Regions from separate parts of the Mesorhizobium sp. PL10 genome, predicted to be linked through region 1. Evidence: riboswitches for the same ligand, from Rfam matches in the RefSeq annotation. Region 1 holds a riboswitch; each other region holds the start of a gene.
What was found. Region 1 has a riboswitch for cobalamin ahead of ACWGTO_RS16750 (aromatic ring-hydroxylating oxygenase subunit alpha). Riboswitches for the same ligand answer to the same signal wherever they lie in the genome.
Positions count from the first base shown of each region.

Region 2: another riboswitch for cobalamin. It lies ahead of ACWGTO_RS25350 (CbtB domain-containing protein); the one in region 1 lies ahead of ACWGTO_RS16750 (aromatic ring-hydroxylating oxygenase subunit alpha).
Region 3: another riboswitch for cobalamin. It lies ahead of metE (5-methyltetrahydropteroyltriglutamate--homocysteine S-methyltransferase); the one in region 1 lies ahead of ACWGTO_RS16750 (aromatic ring-hydroxylating oxygenase subunit alpha).
Region 4: another riboswitch for cobalamin. It lies ahead of ACWGTO_RS25575 (DUF1636 family protein); the one in region 1 lies ahead of ACWGTO_RS16750 (aromatic ring-hydroxylating oxygenase subunit alpha).

Region 1 is NZ_JBSKBR010000009.1:168,376-172,557, reverse strand. Features, by position in the region: gene ACWGTO_RS16770 (ABC transporter ATP-binding protein) at 1-609, shown strand, start outside; gene ACWGTO_RS16765 (DUF680 domain-containing protein) at 685-924, opposite strand; gene ACWGTO_RS16760 (DUF680 domain-containing protein) at 1,042-1,245, opposite strand; gene ACWGTO_RS16755 (DUF680 domain-containing protein) at 1,327-1,530, opposite strand; cobalamin riboswitch at 2,031-2,233, shown strand; gene ACWGTO_RS16750 (aromatic ring-hydroxylating oxygenase subunit alpha) at 2,351-3,598, shown strand; gene ACWGTO_RS16745 (2Fe-2S iron-sulfur cluster-binding protein) at 3,658-4,182, shown strand, end outside.
Region 2 is NZ_JBSKBR010000019.1:11,004-15,185, forward strand. Features, by position in the region: gene ACWGTO_RS25330 (hypothetical protein) at 45-383, shown strand; gene cobO (cob(I)yrinic acid a,c-diamide adenosyltransferase) at 435-1,049, opposite strand; gene cobU (bifunctional adenosylcobinamide kinase/adenosylcobinamide-phosphate guanylyltransferase) at 1,049-1,561, opposite strand; gene ACWGTO_RS25345 (CbtA family protein) at 1,554-2,363, opposite strand; gene ACWGTO_RS25350 (CbtB domain-containing protein) at 2,379-2,558, opposite strand; cobalamin riboswitch at 2,595-2,789, opposite strand; gene ACWGTO_RS25355 (gamma-glutamylcyclotransferase) at 2,857-3,549, opposite strand; gene ACWGTO_RS25360 (aromatic ring-hydroxylating oxygenase subunit alpha) at 3,672-4,182, shown strand, end outside.
Region 3 is NZ_JBSKBR010000068.1:3,569-7,750, forward strand. Features, by position in the region: gene ACWGTO_RS32230 (LysR family transcriptional regulator) at 222-830, opposite strand; partial or broken gene grpE (nucleotide exchange factor GrpE) at 900-1,331, shown strand; partial or broken gene ACWGTO_RS32240 (IS110 family transposase) at 1,451-1,648, shown strand; cobalamin riboswitch at 1,771-1,972, shown strand; gene metE (5-methyltetrahydropteroyltriglutamate--homocysteine S-methyltransferase) at 2,062-4,182, shown strand, end outside.
Region 4 is NZ_JBSKBR010000019.1:60,537-64,718, forward strand. Features, by position in the region: gene ACWGTO_RS25560 (NuoB/complex I 20 kDa subunit family protein) at 1-399, opposite strand, end outside; gene ACWGTO_RS25565 (NADH-quinone oxidoreductase subunit A) at 390-755, opposite strand; gene ACWGTO_RS25570 (winged helix-turn-helix domain-containing protein) at 1,090-2,289, shown strand; cobalamin riboswitch at 2,319-2,522, shown strand; gene ACWGTO_RS25575 (DUF1636 family protein) at 2,561-2,989, shown strand; gene cobW (cobalamin biosynthesis protein CobW) at 2,992-4,029, shown strand; gene ACWGTO_RS25585 (cobaltochelatase subunit CobN) at 4,049-4,182, shown strand, end outside.

The sequences.
Region 1 (4,182 bases):
CGCGTCGCCACCCGCATCGAAATCGCCAAGCTCAAGGAATCGATGCCCAACACGACCATGATCTACGTCACCCATGACCAGGTCGAAGCCATGACGCTGGCCGACCGCATCGTGGTGCTGAAGGACGGCCATATCGAGCAGGTCGGCACGCCGATGGACCTCTACAAGAAGCCCGGCAATCTGTTCGTTGCCCAGTTCATCGGCTCGCCGGCCATGAACATCCTGCCGGCGACCATCGACAAGACGGGCGACCCGACCGTCGTCAGCCATGTCGGCGGCCGCAAGGCGACAGTGCCGATCGCGACGCCGGCGTCCGCCAAGGGTGCGGCGGTCAGCTTCGGCGTGCGGCCGGAGGATCTGTCGGTCGCCACCGGCACGGAATATCTTTTCGAAGGCGTGGTGGACTATGTCGAGCAACTCGGCGAGGTCCAGCTGGTCTATATCGACATCGGCCGCGCCGACCTGCCGCTGGTGACCAAGCTGCCCGGCAATGTCGAGGTCAAGCGCGGTGCAAAGCTGCGGCTGACGGCGGATGCCGGCGACCTGCACATCTTCGACGCCGACGGACACTCCTTCTCGCTCAAGCCGGTGGAAGTGAGGGCTGCCTGAGAGTCGGCTCGTCGTATCGGCATGAAAAAAAGCGGCAGGCCAGGCCCGCCGCTCTTTTTTTGGAAACTTCGGCTGTTAGCGGTTGCCGAAGAGGTTCCGGTCGCTGCCTTGCGGGGCAGATTTCTGTACGTCGCCCGACGAGTTCAACAGCTTGTACACCGGCGAACCGGTGTTCGGAACCGACGACGTCCGTGTGTTGTCGACGTTGACGGTCGCCTGGTTGTCGACGGCGCTGGAGCCGACATTATCGTTGCGGGCGTAAGCACTGCCAGCGGCAACCAAAAGCGCAGCGGCAGCAAGAGCAATCTTCTTCATTTCAGGTCTCCTGAGTTTCATCATGCGGCAAAGCGGCTATCCCGCCGCTCTGCGTTTTGTTCGATGTTCGACTGGGATCGTTGTTGGAAAACCCTGAGGTCGGATCCCGATCGGCCGTTAGCGGCCGAAGAGGTTGCGGTCGGCGCCCTGTGCAGGGGCCTGAGCAGCCGAATCTGACTTCGCAACCGAAGCCGTGTGGCCGCTGTCGGTCGACGCAACCGCAGGCTGGTTGGCACCGTTCGAACCATAGTTGTCACTGGCGGCGAAAGCGCTGCCGGAAATGGCCACAACGGCGGCGGCAGCGAGGATAATCTTTTTCATTTCAAATGCTCCTGAATTTCTTCGAAATCCCAATAGCGACGGACGGGCCGCCACTCTTTTTGTTTGGATCGGGATCGGCTGTTAATGGCCGAAGAGGTTGCGGTCGCTGCCCTGAACGAGGGGCTGCTTGTCAACGGGCGCCGACTTCTGAATGGAAGCCGTATACGAGCCGTCAGCCGCCGCGGTGGGCTGGTTCGCTCCATTGGAACCGTAATTGTCGCTACCAGCGAAGGCACTGCCGGTGATGGCCAAAACGGCCGCGGCAGTGAGGATGATCTTTTTCATTTTTAGCACTCCAGTTTGTCTGTCCGTCTAGCGGCGTGTGGTGGGAGAATTCGCGTCGTTCGGACAGCCCCCGATGTGGGAAAGCCAGAGGCTGGTTTCCAATCACGAAGTTGTTCCGGCTGGGCCATGACTTCGCCTCTTGTAATTTTCGTAAGCATGCCTACTATCTAATTTTATGCCAATAATACAAAGCCTTACGTAACAGTGCCATCCGGCTCACCGAGTGTGTCAGGGCGTCAGCGTTCACACCGTCCTGCACGCATTGTCAACAGAAACGAACCGTTCGGTTCGATTTTAGAAACTGCTAATAGTCACTTTTCGATACTGTTGGTCTTTTTTGACCCGGCCAAGAGCCGGACAAGAGGCGATTCGAAACAGCAAAGATCGCTCGCCAAATCAGGATTTCGGCCCCGCAGTCGCCAGCCGATGCGCATGCGATGCGTGTCGCGCCGCATGGAGACGATGTCGCTTTCATGCCGATGTCGCGACCGCTGCCGTGATTAGATGATTCCATCTCAGGTGCCGCTTCGTGACGACGGAGCGGAGAATTGGGAAGCCGGTCTAAATCCGGCGCTGCCCCCGCAACGGTGGTGGAGTTCAAGTCGCAACGGGAGACCACTGGGCGAGAAGCCTGGGAAGGTGTCGCGATGGTCCGCAAGGACAACTCCAGAGCCCGGAAACCAGCCCGAGATGCTTGAACTCGACTGATCGCGGTGGGCGGTCAAGAGGTGGATAGTGCATGTCCGGCGTCGCGCCGGCCTGCAGCCGATCCTTCCTCCATCACCACCAAGTTCAGTCCTTGAACCATGAGGACAGAACTATGGATGCGCGCAACGACATGCAGAGGCTCTTGAACGGCCGCAAGCAAGGTTATTCGCTCGAGCAGCCCTTCTACACTGACCCGGACTACTTCAAGCTCGACATGGAGCTGATCTGGTATCGCGACTGGCTGTTCATCGGCCATGATTGCGAGCTGCCGAAGCCCGGCAGCTATATCACCGTGCAGATCGGCGACTATCCGGTGGTGCTTGTCCGCGACCAGAAGGGCAACATCAACGCCTTTCACAATTCCTGCCGTCATCGCGGCAGCCGCGTCTGCAACACCGAGAAAGGCACGGCGGCAAAGCTGGTCTGCCCCTATCACCAGTGGACCTACGAGCTCGATGGCCGATTGCTGTTTGCCCGCCAGATGGCCGAGGGTTTCGACAAGAGCCAGTTCGGCCTGAAGCCGGTCGCCTGCGAAAGTGTGGCCGGTTACGTCTTCATCTGCCTGGCGAAAGAACCCGCAGACTTCGCGCCGATGCGGGCCATGATCGAACCGTACCTCAAGCCGCACCGGCTGAATGAAGCCAAGATCGCCTTCGAGACCACGATCATCGAGAAGGGCAACTGGAAGCTGGTCTGGGAAAACAACCGCGAGTGTTATCACTGCGCCGGCAACCATCCCGAACTGTGCAAGACATTTCCGGAAGCGCCGACGGTGACCGGTGTGCAGGGCGCAGACAGCGACCCGGAGATGCTGGCGCACTGGGCAAAATGTGAGGCGGCGGGCCTGCCGAGCAAGTTCCGCATCGATCCGGCCGGACAATATCGCGCCACCCGCGCGCCGCTGCTGCGCGATGCCGTCAGCTATACGATGACGGGAAAGCGCGCGGTGACGAAGAACCTTTCCGACACCGTTGCCGCCGATCGTATCGGCACCTTGATGCATTACCACTATCCGACGACCTGGAACCACATCCTGATCGACCATGCCGTGACCTTCCGCGTGCTGCCGATCAGCGCCACCGAAACCGCGGTGACGACCAAGTGGCTGGTACACAAGGATGCGGTCGAGGGCGTCGATTACAGCCTTGAAGAGCTCACGCATGTCTGGACCGAGACCAACGACCAGGACCGCCGCATCGTCGAGGAAAATGCATTCGGCATCCTGTCGCCGGCCTATGAGCCAGGCCCCTATTCGGAGCTGCACGAGGGTGGGGTGATCCAATTCGTCGAATGGTACGCGGCCTTCATCGGTCCCCGTCTTGCCGAAGGCGGCCGGCCGGCGCTGCGCAGCGTGGCGTGAGCTCATGTCGCCCAAAAGTGTTTCGCGGTTTTGGGATCATGACATGAGCAGAGCACCAGATGGCGCCGTGGAACGACAGGCTGCAGGTGCTGGAAGTGATCGGCGTCAGCGACGAGGCGCCTGACGTCAAGACCTTCACCTTCCGGTCCGATAACCAGACCTGGTTCCGCTACAAGCCGGGCCAGTTCGTGACGCTGGAGCTGCCGACACCGGACGGACCGCTGATGCGCACCTACACGCTGTCATCCTCGCCGTCGCGGCCGTTTTCGATCGCGGTGACGGTGAAGGCACAGGCCGGCAGCATCGGCACACGCTGGATGTTCGACCATCTGGTGCCCGGCTCGCACGTCAAGGCCTATGGGCCGGCCGGCGATTTTTCGCTGCACAGCCACCCGGCGGCCAAATATCTGTTCATTTCTGCCGGCTCCGGCGTGACGCCGATGATGTCGATGCTGCGCTGGCTGAACGATTGCGCGCCATGGACGGATGTCGGCTTCGTCAACTGCGCGCGGCGTGCCGAAGAGATCATCTTCCGCAAGGAACTCGAACTGCTCGGCGGCCATATGCCCGGCCTGTCGCTCGGC
Region 2 (4,182 bases), on a different contig from region 1:
AAATCGCCGTGCCATAAAAAGGCATGGTTATTTCGGAGACAAAAATGAGCGTCGTGAGCGGTGTAGTGCTTTGTACGTCCTCTGCTGAAGACTGTTCGAACCCGAACGGTCAGCCCGTTCTCTTCGAGCGAGTACAGGAATGGCTAGCGACCCACGGCGGCCCCTTCCAACAACTTAGAAGCGTCGAGGACAGCTTCGGCGGCGGCAAACATCCGCAAATGTTTGTGGCCGGCGGAGGTTTTAATCATTTTCCTGAAGACGATTTTGCGGCCTACGTGCTGTCGTTGCCTTGGCAAAATCCGGAAAACGTTGTTCTGGTGATCGACCCCGAAGAAGGAGCTACCCGCATCTTCAGGCCCCCTCTGTTGGCAGGTAGCTCGTAGCCCTACTTGTCAAATATATAGTTCCCCCGCACCGGGGAGGGTAAGAGCCCCTTAGAACTCAATCCCCTGCTGCGCTTTCACACCCGCCGAAAAATGGTGCTTGGTCACGCCCATTTCGGTGACGAGGTCCGCCGCCTCGACCAGTGCCGGCTTGGCGTTGCGGCCGGTGACGACGACATGCAGGCCTTCGCGCCGCGCCTTCAACGCCGCCACCACCCTGTCGAGGTCGAGATAGTCGTAGCGCAGCGCAATGTTCAGTTCGTCGAGCACGACAAGGCTGATCGAGGGATCGGCGATCAGCTCCAGCGCCTTGGCCCAGGCGGCTTCGGCAGCCGCGATGTCGCGCTTCAGATCCTGCGTTTCCCAAGTGAACCCCTCGCCCATCGTGTGCCAGACGACGCGGTCGCCGAACGCGGCAAAGGCATCCTTTTCGCCGGTGTGCCATTTGCCCTTGATGAACTGGACGACGCCGACACGCCTGCCGTAGCCGAGCATGCGCAACGCGAGGCCGAAGGCGGCCGTGGTCTTGCCCTTGCCGGGTCCGGTGTTGACGATCAGCAGCCCCTTCTCGACCGTCTTTTCCGCAACCTCGGCATCCTGCACCGCCTTGCGCTTGGCCATCTTGGCGCGATGGCGTTCTTCGTCTCTTGCGTCGATATCGGTCATTATTTCACCTTGAGCGGCAGCCCGGCCACCATCAATAGCACCGTATCGGCAATCGCCGCGACCTGCTGGTTGAGCCGGCCGGCAGCGTCGCGGAAACGGCGCGCGAGCGCATTGTCGGGCACGATGCCTTGCCCGACTTCGTTGGAGACCACGAACCACGGTCCGCGCGGCCGCGCCAGCACATCGGCCAGCCGCCGGCATTCTGCATCAAGATCATGGTCGGAAAGCATATGGTTGGTCAGCCACAGCGTCAGGCAGTCGACCAGCACCGGCTGGTTGTCAGGCAAGACCTCAAGCGCGCCGGCAAGATCGAGCGGCGCATCGATAGTCGTCCAGCCTTCGCCGCGCCGCGACCGATGCTGCGCGATGCGCGCGCGCATCTCGTCATCATAGGCTTCCGCGGTGGCGATATAGGTCCATGGCCGCGGCAACGCCGTCGCCAGGGTTTCGGCGTGCGCGCTCTTGCCGGAGCGCGCGCCGCCGATGATGAAGGTCAAACTGCGATCAGGCAAAGCTGTCGCGCGGGCTGGTCGCGGTGCCGGTGAAGCGCCCGCGTACCACGCCGACAACGGCACCAAGCACAAGCCAGAACACCAGATTGGTCACCGTCACCGCCACCACGAACTGATGGTGCAGGCCTTCCGGGATCGGCGTCTCGAAACTGTCGGGCTGTGGCGCGCCGACAATATGCGGGGCGACAATCAGGACGACGGCAAGGACGGTCAGCGGCGCCGAGGTGCGGAAGGCGATCAAGGCAAGGCCAATGGCGGTCGCCGCCACCGTTGACCACCACCAGATCTGGCGCGGCATGAGATCGGCCGCCGGCATTGCCGGCAGTTCCGGCGGCAGGCCGAGGCCCGGCGCCAGCGTGAACACGGCAAAGCCGGCCAGACCCCAGAATACGCCCTGGCGCCAACTGCCGATGCCACCGGCGAATTCGGAAACCGCCACTAAGACCAGCGCGAAACCGATGCCGGTAACGATGTTGGCCAGCACGCTGAACGCGAAGCGCTCGAAGCCATCGGCCGGCGCCCAGCCTTCGTCCTCCGCGGGCGCGGCTGCTACAGCGGGTGCGGGTGCTGCGCTGCTCATGGCATTTTCCGCCGGCGCGGCGGTGCTCATGGCCGTGGTGCCCGCAGCGTTGGCGGCGGGCGCCGCGGCATGCTCATGGTCATGGCCGCCACCAGCCTGTTCGTAGACTTCCGCCTTCAAGATGAGCGGCACGGTAGCATAGGCCTGCAGGCAGGCGAGAACGACGCCAGCCACGAGCCCGGCAATCGCCGCGACGAACACGACGTTGCGAAACAGGGTCATGATGTCAGGTCCTCGTCAGTGGCAGGGAAACGCCATCGAATGGCGATAGTCGTGCGCGGCATTGTGGACCGCATCGATATGCGAGAAGCCGACAACGCCGATGACGAAAATGCCCAGAAACGCGCTAAGCACGAGCTGCATGAAACGCGACTGCGAGGAGACGGAAGCGCCGAGGGAGACGGAAGCGGTATTCATATCTTGTCCTTTCGCCCTCCACCCGAGGGCATCGAAGTCAGTTCCCTGTCGCCGGCAGGTCTCCTGGCTCGCGGATCAGCGCCCTTCCCCACCTTCCCGAAGAAAAATCCTCAGTGGCTTGGAGAGGACTACCGCACACAGTTGCGGGGGCAGCCACGGCATCGGGCAACAAGTCAGCCCTCACCGCATTCCCTCTTGGTCCCTAGTGGAACCGACGACATGCGTGACTATAGGCTGAAACAGCCGCATCCGGCAAACCAAATTCCGCCGGCCAACAGCGCGAATGCGCCATGCAGCGTTACGGGTTCAAGGCGGTGATCCGCTCCGCAACCAGCCGCTGCAGCCGCCACAGATGACGATCGTGAATGCCGCGCTCCTCCAGATTCTTCACCGTGTTGTAGAGATAGTCGGCGCCTGACCCCCAGTGCCCGCAGGAAGTTGCCAGCCTGTCGACGACCTTCGCTTCGTCGAGCGGGCCGGAATAGGTCAGCCCGTTGCGGTTGATGACGAAAGCCAGGGCTCTGAGCGGACCGGCCTCGCTTGCAAGCTTCAGCATACGCGGCCGGTAGCTTGTCGGCTTCAGTGTGATTTCGCGCCGGAACAGCCGGCCCAGCTGCTCTCGCCGGTTGTCGTCGGGCAGCCGGAAGGCGACGCCCTTGCACTGTCCGCCGCTGTCGAGCGCCATCATCAGGCCCGGGCTTTCCTTGGTGCCCCGCCAGCGCGTCATGTTCATGCAAAAGGAGCGGTGCCAGCCGCGCGCCAGGGCAACGCGGTCCTCGACATAATCGATTTCCGGTTTCCAGATCAGCGAGCCGTAGCCGAACAGCCACAGCGGTTCGCTATCGGGGAGTTCGGCCTGCAATTCATCCACCAGCACGTCGTAGTCGCGGTCATCCAGATGCATCAAGTCCGGATCCGGCCCAGGGTCCCTGATCTCGCGCCAGCAGCGCGCGACCAATTCCGGCGTAAGCGACATCTGTCGTGCGGCCACGTTCCGAATCCCCCATATCCGCGACATGATTATGCGCCGCGCCCCAAGCCGGCAATGCGGCGCCCTGATTGACAAACGATTTGCCGGGGTGTCGGCTGGCGTATCCTTAGAGGACGCCAGCCATGCAACCCAATCCGAGCCAGCGCGCCCCCTATAACGGCCTGACCAAGGCCGAACCGACGCTGCCGTCCTCGGCCTATTGGGACGCGGGAAGCTACGGGCGCGATCTCGACGCCATCTGGTACAAAAGCTGGCTGCTCGTCTGCCGCGAGGCCGACCTTGCCCAGCCTTTGGCGTTCAGGACCTTCCGCGTCGGCACGCAGGAAATCGTCGCGCTGCGCGACGATACCGGCGAACTGCGCGCCTTCCACAACACCTGCCGGCATCGCGGCTCGCAACTGTGCCAGGAGAGCGAGGGCCGGCTGAAGGCGCGGCTCATCACCTGCCCCTACCACGCCTGGTCCTATTCGCTGCGCGGCGACCTCGTGCGCGTTCCCTCGAAATCGCTGCCCGAGGGTTTCGACAAGGCTGATCATCCGCTCTATCGCGTGGCGCTGTCGGTCTGGCGCGGCTTTGTCTTCGTCAACCTGCAGGAGGATGCCGCCGGTTCGGCCCAGGCATCCTTCGATCCGG
Region 3 (4,182 bases), on a different contig from region 1:
GAAGTCTGGGCGTATGCGTCGCTACCATCGTGGTTGGGTGGGATGCTGTCACTAGTCCTTCCTCTGTGCGCGGCAGCAAAGGCCTGCCTCGCGAGCTCAGGCGAGACGTCGTCAATGATGGCCGGTCGGCGCCGCGCCCAAAGATCGGTGAGCTAAAGTCGCGGCATCGTGCAGCCGCCGCTCGGTTCACCGTCTCCATGAATGATCCTGAGACATGGATCCTATAGTCTGGACGCCACAAACTTTTCGACCGTCAAGCCGGCCGCAAGCAGATCCGGCCAGATGTAGCTGCGCCCATGTTGTCTCCGTTCATGACCGAGGATCAAGCGTTCGCTTGGGGCCGCCGTTTCGCGCGCGGAACGGTAATGGAGCATCAGATTAGAGCTCGGGATGATGCTTGCGTAGAAACGCGAGTGGCTATCGCCGTGGCCCGCTGATTCAAGCCCCTGAAGCGTGTCGTCGAGATCTTTCAGAATACGTCGTATTTTGGCCAGGAAACAGTCGCCGGCGGCCGTCACCCTGACCCCGCCCGGATAGCGGTGGAACAAAGTCACGCCCAGTCTCAATTCGAGATCTTTTACGCGCCGGCTGAGCGCGGAAAATTGGAGGTTCATCGCGACAAATCCGGCGATGGCTGGATAGCGCAGCAGCCTGTAGCCGGGCTCCCAACCAATCAGCGCTACCCAGCGGAAACCGCCGCAGCGGCGTTCAAATCTGCGCTTGGCCACCTCTTCAACGATGTCTAAGCCAAGTGGCCGTTCAATGGGAGGAATCGAAAGCTCTTCGTCATACGTGCTCGATGCGACAGGGGCTTTCAGTATGCCTGCCATTGATTTTCGGCCGCCAAACCTCGATATCGGGCATAAAATCCATACCATTCGAGAGCACGGGAAATGTCGATGAGCGACCAATCAAAAGACCAAAGCGCGCCCGATGAAGCCGAGACGGCCGGGGCCAATGCCGAATGCAAGGAAGGCAGCCTCGATGGCGACTACGAAGCGGTTGCGCGGCTACTGAAGGCAAACGAAGAGTTGAAGGACCGCACGCTGCGCGTCGCCGCCGAGATGGAAAACCTGCGCCGTCGCACCGCGCGCGACGTGCACGATGCGCGCACTTATGCGGTCGCCAATTTCGCCCGCGACATGCTGTCGGTGTCGGACAATCTGCGCCGCGCGCTCGACGCCATTCCCGCCGAGGCCAAGGCGTCGGGCGATGCCGGCTTCAAGGCGCTGATCGAAGGCGTCGACCTGACCGAACGCACAATGCTGTCGGCGCTGGAACGGCACTGGGTCAAGAAACCGGCGCCAGAAGGCAAGAAGTTTGATCCCAACTAGATGCCGTAATGGGCCGGCCTTCGCGAGCATAGCCAGGTTGGGTGGCTGTCCCTCAGAATGATGGTGTTGAAACGGAGTCCGAGCGATCGGCTCCAAACATCATGAGAGGAACAGCCATGGAACATTATGCGGGAATCGATGTCTCTCTGGAAGAGAGCAGCGTGTGCATTGTTGACGCGACCGGAGCGATCATGCGCGAGGTCAAGATCGCCAGCGAGCCGGAGGCGCTGGTCCGCTATTTCGACGAACTGGAATTGTCTTTTAGTCGCATTGGACTCGAGGCCAGGCCATTGTCGCAATGGCTCCCAAAGGGCAGGAAATTGAGCAGGCTACCGGCCGAAAGGATCGCGATCACCCGACGCCCGGCAATTATCGTACCAAGTGGGATCACGATATAAAGATTTGTTTATGTGATTGACAGCAACGTCCTCTCCGGGGAATGTAAGTAGTCGATGGCTCTCTGATGCGGTTCGGCCGCAACAGAGCTAAGAGGGAAGCCGGTGAAGATGCCGGCGCTGCCCCCGCAACTGTAAGCGGCGAGCCAAGCTCACTCATGTCACGGAGGTCAATAGCCTCGGGAAGAGGGGCTGAGGTGTTGACCCGCGAGCCAGGAGACCTGCCACGGCGAACAAGGTCCACAGGCGGGGTGTCTCGGTGGGCGTAGCAACCGGCTCGTCTGCTTGCCAACGTCTGCCTTGCGTCCACGCCCCAATCATCGGGGTATGGTATGTCTCTCTCTCACATAGTTCCTGTAGCCACGCTTGGCCTGCCGCGCATCGGACGCCGTCGCGAGCTAAAGCGCGCGCTTGAGGCCTATTGGTCGCGAAAATCTTCCGCAGCCGACCTTCTCGAAACGGCGCGGGCGCTGCGTGTCGCGAACTGGATTGAACAACGCGACCGCGGCGTGACAAAGATTCCGTCCAACGACTTCTCACTCTACGATCATGTGCTCGACACAGCAACAATGGTCGGCGCTGTCCCGCCACGCTATGGCTGGAGGGTGGGAGAAATCTCGCTCGACACCTATTTTGCCATGGCTCGTGGCAGCCAAGGAGAGGCTGCTGGTGGCGGGCAAACCGGTCAAGCCGTGACAGCGCTGGAAATGACCAAGTGGTTCGACACCAACTACCACTACATGGTCCCGGAGCTCGCCGACGATCAAGCCTTTGCCCTGTCCTCCTCAAAGCCGTTGGATCACTTCCTTGATGCCAGAGCATTGGGCATTCACACTCGCCCGGTCATCCTTGGGCCCGTCACCTTCCTCAAACTCGCCAAGTCACCCACCCGGGACTTCAACCCTGTTTCGCTATTGCCGCGGCTGCTGCAGGTTTACGAGCTGCTGCTGCGTCGACTGAAACTCGCGGGCGCCGACTGGGTGCAGATCGATGAGCCGGCACTCGTGCTCGATCTCATTCCAAACGAGCAAGATGCGTTCAATTTTGCCTACGAGCGCCTTTCGAAAGTGGCACCGGAGCTAAAGATCATGCTCGCCACCTATTTCGGCGGGCTGAACGGCAACCTCGAGACCGCTCTTTCGCTTCCTGTGGGGGGCCTGCATCTCGACCTTGCACGCGCTCCCGAACAATTGGAGGCGGTGGGCCGGCTTGCGCCAAAAGACCTGGTGCTTTCGCTTGGCCTGATCGACGGTCGCAACGTTTGGCGCGCGAACCTGCGCCCCATGCTTGACCGGATCAAACCGGTCGTGGCCGGCTGGCCACTCGAGCGAGTGGAGATCGCGCCCTCGTGCTCGCTTCTGCATGTCCCGATCGACCTTGAACTGGAAACCACGCTGGACCGGGACGTAAGGTCGTGGCTCGCATTCGCGGCGCAGAAGATGGACGAACTGACCACGATCGCCCGGGCCTTGTCCGAAGGCCGGGAGGCGGTTGCAGCACAGTTGGAGTCTTCAACCCAAGCAGCCGCCGCGCGTCTGACGTCCCCGAAGATTCATGATCCGCTGGTCGAAGGACGCCTCGCCTTCGTCGACGAGAGCATGATGCGCAGGAAGAGCGGTTTTTCTGAACGTTCTAGGCTTCAGGACGAGCGGCTCTGTCTGCCGCCCTTTCCGACCACCACGATCGGCTCTTTCCCGCAAACGCCCGAGATTCGCAACGCGCGTGCCGCCCATGCAAAGGGAGAACTGAGCTATGTCGACTATGAGGCGTTCCTGAGGAAGGAGATCGAAGCAGCAATCCGTTGGCAGGAGGAGATCGGGCTGGACGTGCTGGTGCACGGCGAGTTTGAACGAAACGACATGGTGCAGTATTTCGGGGAGCAGCTTTCCGGCTTCGCCTTCACCCAAAATGCCTGGGTGCAGAGCTACGGGTCACGCTGTGTGCGCCCGCCGATCATTTTCGGCGACGTATCGCGGCCCAACCCTATGACGGTTCGCTGGTGGCGGTTCGCTCAATCGCTGACAGACAAACCCGTTAAGGGCATGCTCACCGGCCCCGTCACGATTCTCAACTGGTCCTTTGTCCGCGATGATCTCGCGCGCTCGGTCGTTTGCCGTCAGATCGCGCTCGCCCTTCGTGGCGAGGTGGGTGATCTCGAAAGCGCCGGCGCCAAGGTGATTCAGATCGACGAAGCCGCACTGCGCGAGGGCTTGCCGCTACGCAAGTCCGAGCGGGTGCATTATCTCGAATGGGCCATCGAATGCTTTCGGCTCGCTTCGACGGGCGTGTACGATGAGACCCAGATCCACACGCACATGTGCTACTCCGAATTCAACGACATTATTGACGCGATCGCGGCAATGGATGCCGATGTTATCTCCATCGAAACCTCTCGCTCGCAGATGGAGTTGCTCAACGCCTTCAAAAACTTCAATTATCCGAACGAGATCGGA
Region 4 (4,182 bases), on a different contig from region 1:
CGAGATGACGTAGCGCGGCTCCGGCATCTGGTCGTAGACCTTGCGCAGCGCCGGCGCCATCTTGTTGGTCAGCGTGCCGGCGACGATCATGATGTCGGACTGGCGCGGAGACGCGCGCGGCGCAACACCGAACCGCTCCGAATCGTAGCGCGGCATCGAGGTGTGGATCATCTCGACCGCGCAGCACGCCAGACCGAAGGTCATGAACATCAGCGAACCGCTGCGTGCCCAGGTGATCAGCGCCTCGGTCGAGGTGACCAGAAAGCCCTTGTCGGCGAGTTCATTGTTGATCTCGAGGAAGAACGGATCGTCAGAACCGACCGGACGACCGGTATTGGGGTCGATCAGGCCTTTGGGCTTCGGCGCAACGAGCGTACCGGAACTGTCGTTCAATCCCATTCCAGCGCTCCTTTTTTCCATTCATAGGCAAAGCCGATGGTCAGCACCGCCAAAAACACCATCATCGACCAGAAACCGAGCATGCCGATCTTCGAAAACGACACCGCCCACGGAAACAGGAAGGCCACTTCCAGGTCGAAGATGATGAACAGGATCGACACCAGGTAGAAGCGGATGTCGAACTTCATGCGGGCATCGTCGAACGAGTTGAAGCCGCACTCATAGGCGGAAAGCTTTTCGGGATCGGGACTGCGGTAGGCCACCAGGAACGGCGCTATGATAAGCACCAGGCCAATGACCGCCGCCACGGCGATGAAGAGGACGATGGGCAGGTACGAACTGAGCAGTGCGTTCATGCTGCGGCTTTCCCTTGGCGGCCAATCCACGTTGATTACAGCAACCAACCCTAATGCGGAAGCGTGACAGTTTAACCGCTGAACCGTTTTAGGTGCCTATGCTGCAACGCGGCGAGGGTTAGCGCAGGGCTTTCGGCGAAGCAAGTCAAACCTTGTTCAAAACGCAGTGCTGGACGGCAGGTCGGGAAAAACTGGTCCGATCCGCTCTTGTTTGATTTCCTTCACTTTCTACTCCACTTTTGTCTCCTGACATGTCTCCCGCCACAAGCCTGCTAGCATGGCCGGAATCACCGGCTAAAAATACGGCAACAGGACCAGGGGCAAAGGTATCTTGATGAAGGACAAAATATCGCTCGCCATGGCCAGGCGGATCGCCCTTGGCGCGCAGGGTTTTACCGACCCGCGGCCGAGCGGTACACCGGACCGCCGCCACCTCGCCCGCGTGCTCTCGCGCACCGGCCTCTTGCAGATCGATTCCGTCAGCGCCGTGGTGCGCGCCCACTATATGCCGCTCTATTCGCGCCTTGGGTCCTACCCCTTATCCCTGCTCGACAATGCCGCCGTCACCCGCAAGCGCACGGTGTTCGAATACTGGGCGCATGAGGCCTCCTTCCTGCCGGTCGAGACCTGGCCTTTGATGCGCTGGCGCATGCAGCGAGCCGAGAGCGGCGACGAAATGTATCTGGGGCTGGCCAAATGGGGCCGCGAGCACGCCGCCTATATCGAGGAGATCTATCGCGCGGTCGTCGAGCGCGGACCGATCGCCGCTTCGGCCCTGGAAGGCCAAAAAGGCTCGGGCGGCTGGTGGGGCTGGAGCCATGCCAAGCATGCCTTCGAATGGCTGTTCTGGGCCGGCCGCATCACCACAGCGCACCGCCGTGGCTTTGAGCGCTTCTACGACCTGCCCGAGCGCGTGCTGCCGCAGGCGATCCTCGATCTGCCGGTGCCGGCCGCCGAGGACGCACATCGCGAATTGCTGCGCATTTCCGCCCGCGCCCACGGCATCGCGACCTCCGGCGACCTGCGCGACTATTTCCGCCTGTCGCCGGCCGACATGAAGGGCCGACTGGAGGAACTGGTCGAGCTGGGTGAACTGCTGCCGGTTCGCGTCGAAGGCTGGGACAAGCCGGCTTACTTCCACCGGGACGCCCGCATCCCCCGAAAAATCGAGGCCCGCGCGCTGCTGGCGCCGTTCGACCCCGTCGTCTTCGAGCGCTCACGCTCGGAGCGCCTGTTCGATTTCCACTACCGGATCGAGATCTACACCCCGGCCGACAAGCGGCAGTATGGCTACTACGTCCTGCCGTTCCTCCTTGGCGACCGCATCGTCGCCCGCGTCGACCTCAAGGCCGATCGTCCGGCAGGCGTGCTGCGTGTCCACGCCGCCTACGCCGAGCGCGGCGCGCCGCCTGACACCGCCGCTCAGCTCTTCGAGGAATTGAAGCAGATGCAGGGCTGGCTTGAACTGGAAAGCATGCAAATCGCGCCGGCCGGCGATCTGGGGCCGGCGCTGGCCGACATCGCCGTGTCGTAGCCGTGCGTTGACACCGCTGCCCGCAAAAGCCTAAATCCGCTCCAGACGGTCCCTTGCCCGCAACGGCAAGGGCCAAGAGGGAATGCGGTGCGGGACAAAATCCCAAATCCGCGGCTGTCCCCGCAACTGTAAGCGATGAGCCTGGGCCGAAAGCCACTGGGTAACACCGGGAAGGCGGCTAACCAAGGCGACGACTCGCGAGCCAGGAGACCTGCCGTCTGCGACTATATAATCCGATCGCCCGGCGGGTTTCCGGGCAAGGAGCCCGGTTTTGGACCAGAACAGCAGTTTTTCGGCTGGCACAGCGGATGTTTCGTCCGCCGATAGCGATGCCTTGTCGGGCGTCACCGTCGTCGTCTGCGCCTCCTGCCGCGACGAGACCGGCTCCGACGCCCATCCCCGCGCCGGCGAACTGCTGGCCGGCGACACGCGCCGCGCCGCATCCGATGACGACATCCGCGTCCGCACCGTCGAATGCCTCGGCAATTGCAAGCGCCGACTGAGCGCCGCCATCCTGCGCGATGGCTGCTGGAGCTATGTCTTCGGCGATCTGACCACAGCCAGTGGTGCCGACCTCGTCACCGGCGCAAAGCTCTTCGCCACCTCCACCGATGGCCTCATCCCCTGGCGCGGCCGGCCCGATAGCCTCAAGCGCGGCCTCGTTGCCCGCATTCCACCCCTCGACCTGCTGAAGGACTGACCATGAACGCTTCCGTTTCCCGTGTTCCTTGCACTGTCGTCACCGGCTTCCTCGGCGCCGGCAAGACGACGCTGGTCCGCCATCTCCTCGAAAACGCGGGGGGCAAGCGCATTGCCATCATCGTCAACGAGTTCGGCGACATCGGCATCGACGGCGAGATCCTGAAAGGCTGCGGCATCGACACCTGCCCCGAGGAAAACATCGTCGAACTGGCCAATGGCTGCATCTGTTGCACCGTCGCCGACGATTTCGTGCCGGCGCTCAACCAGATCCTCGCGTTGACGCCGAAGGTAGACCACATCCTGATCGAGACATCGGGCCTGGCCCTGCCCAAGCCGCTGGTCCAGGCCTTTCAATGGCCGACGGTGAAAAGCCGCGTGACCGTCGATGGCGTCATCGCCGTGGTCGACGGCCCGGCGCTGGCCGAAGGCCGCGTTGCCAACGACATGGACGCGCTTCAGGCGCAGCGCGTGGCTGACGAGACGCTCGATCACGACGACCCGGTCGAGGAAGTCTTCGAGGACCAGATCGCCTGCGCCGACCTGATCATCCTGTCGAAGAGCGATTTGATGGACTCGGCCGGTTCAACCCGCGCCAACGCCATCATCAATGAGCACTCCGCCCGTGCCGTAAAAATCGTGCCGACCGCGCATGGCAAGGTCGACCCCTCGGTGCTGCTCGGCCTCGGCCTCGGCGTCGAGGACGACATCGAGAACCGCAAGTCGCATCATGACGGCGCCTTCGACCACGAGCATGACGATTTCGACACCTTCATTGTCGACATTCCCTCGATCGCCAATCCGGATGACCTGGCAAAGCGTGTCGCCACCGTTGCCGAGGAAGAGAATGTGTTGCGCGTCAAAGGTTTCGTCGATGTCGGCGGCAAGCCGATGCGGCTTTTGCTGCAGGCCGTCGGCCCGCGCGTCAACCACTACTATGACCGCGCCTGGACCGCCGAGGACGACCGCCGCTCGCGCCTCGTTGTCATCGGGCTGAAGGGGCTGAACCGCCCGGCGATCGAGGCTATACTGGCCGGCTGACGCGAAAACACAGGCAGCGATGCATATACTCACGACCACATCCACCTCGCTCGACGATCTCGCCGAGCCAGTTGATCTCAGGCAAACGCCGGCGGATATCGTGGCGCTGTCCTTCACCGACAGCGACCTCGCCGGCCTTGCTGCGGCATGGAA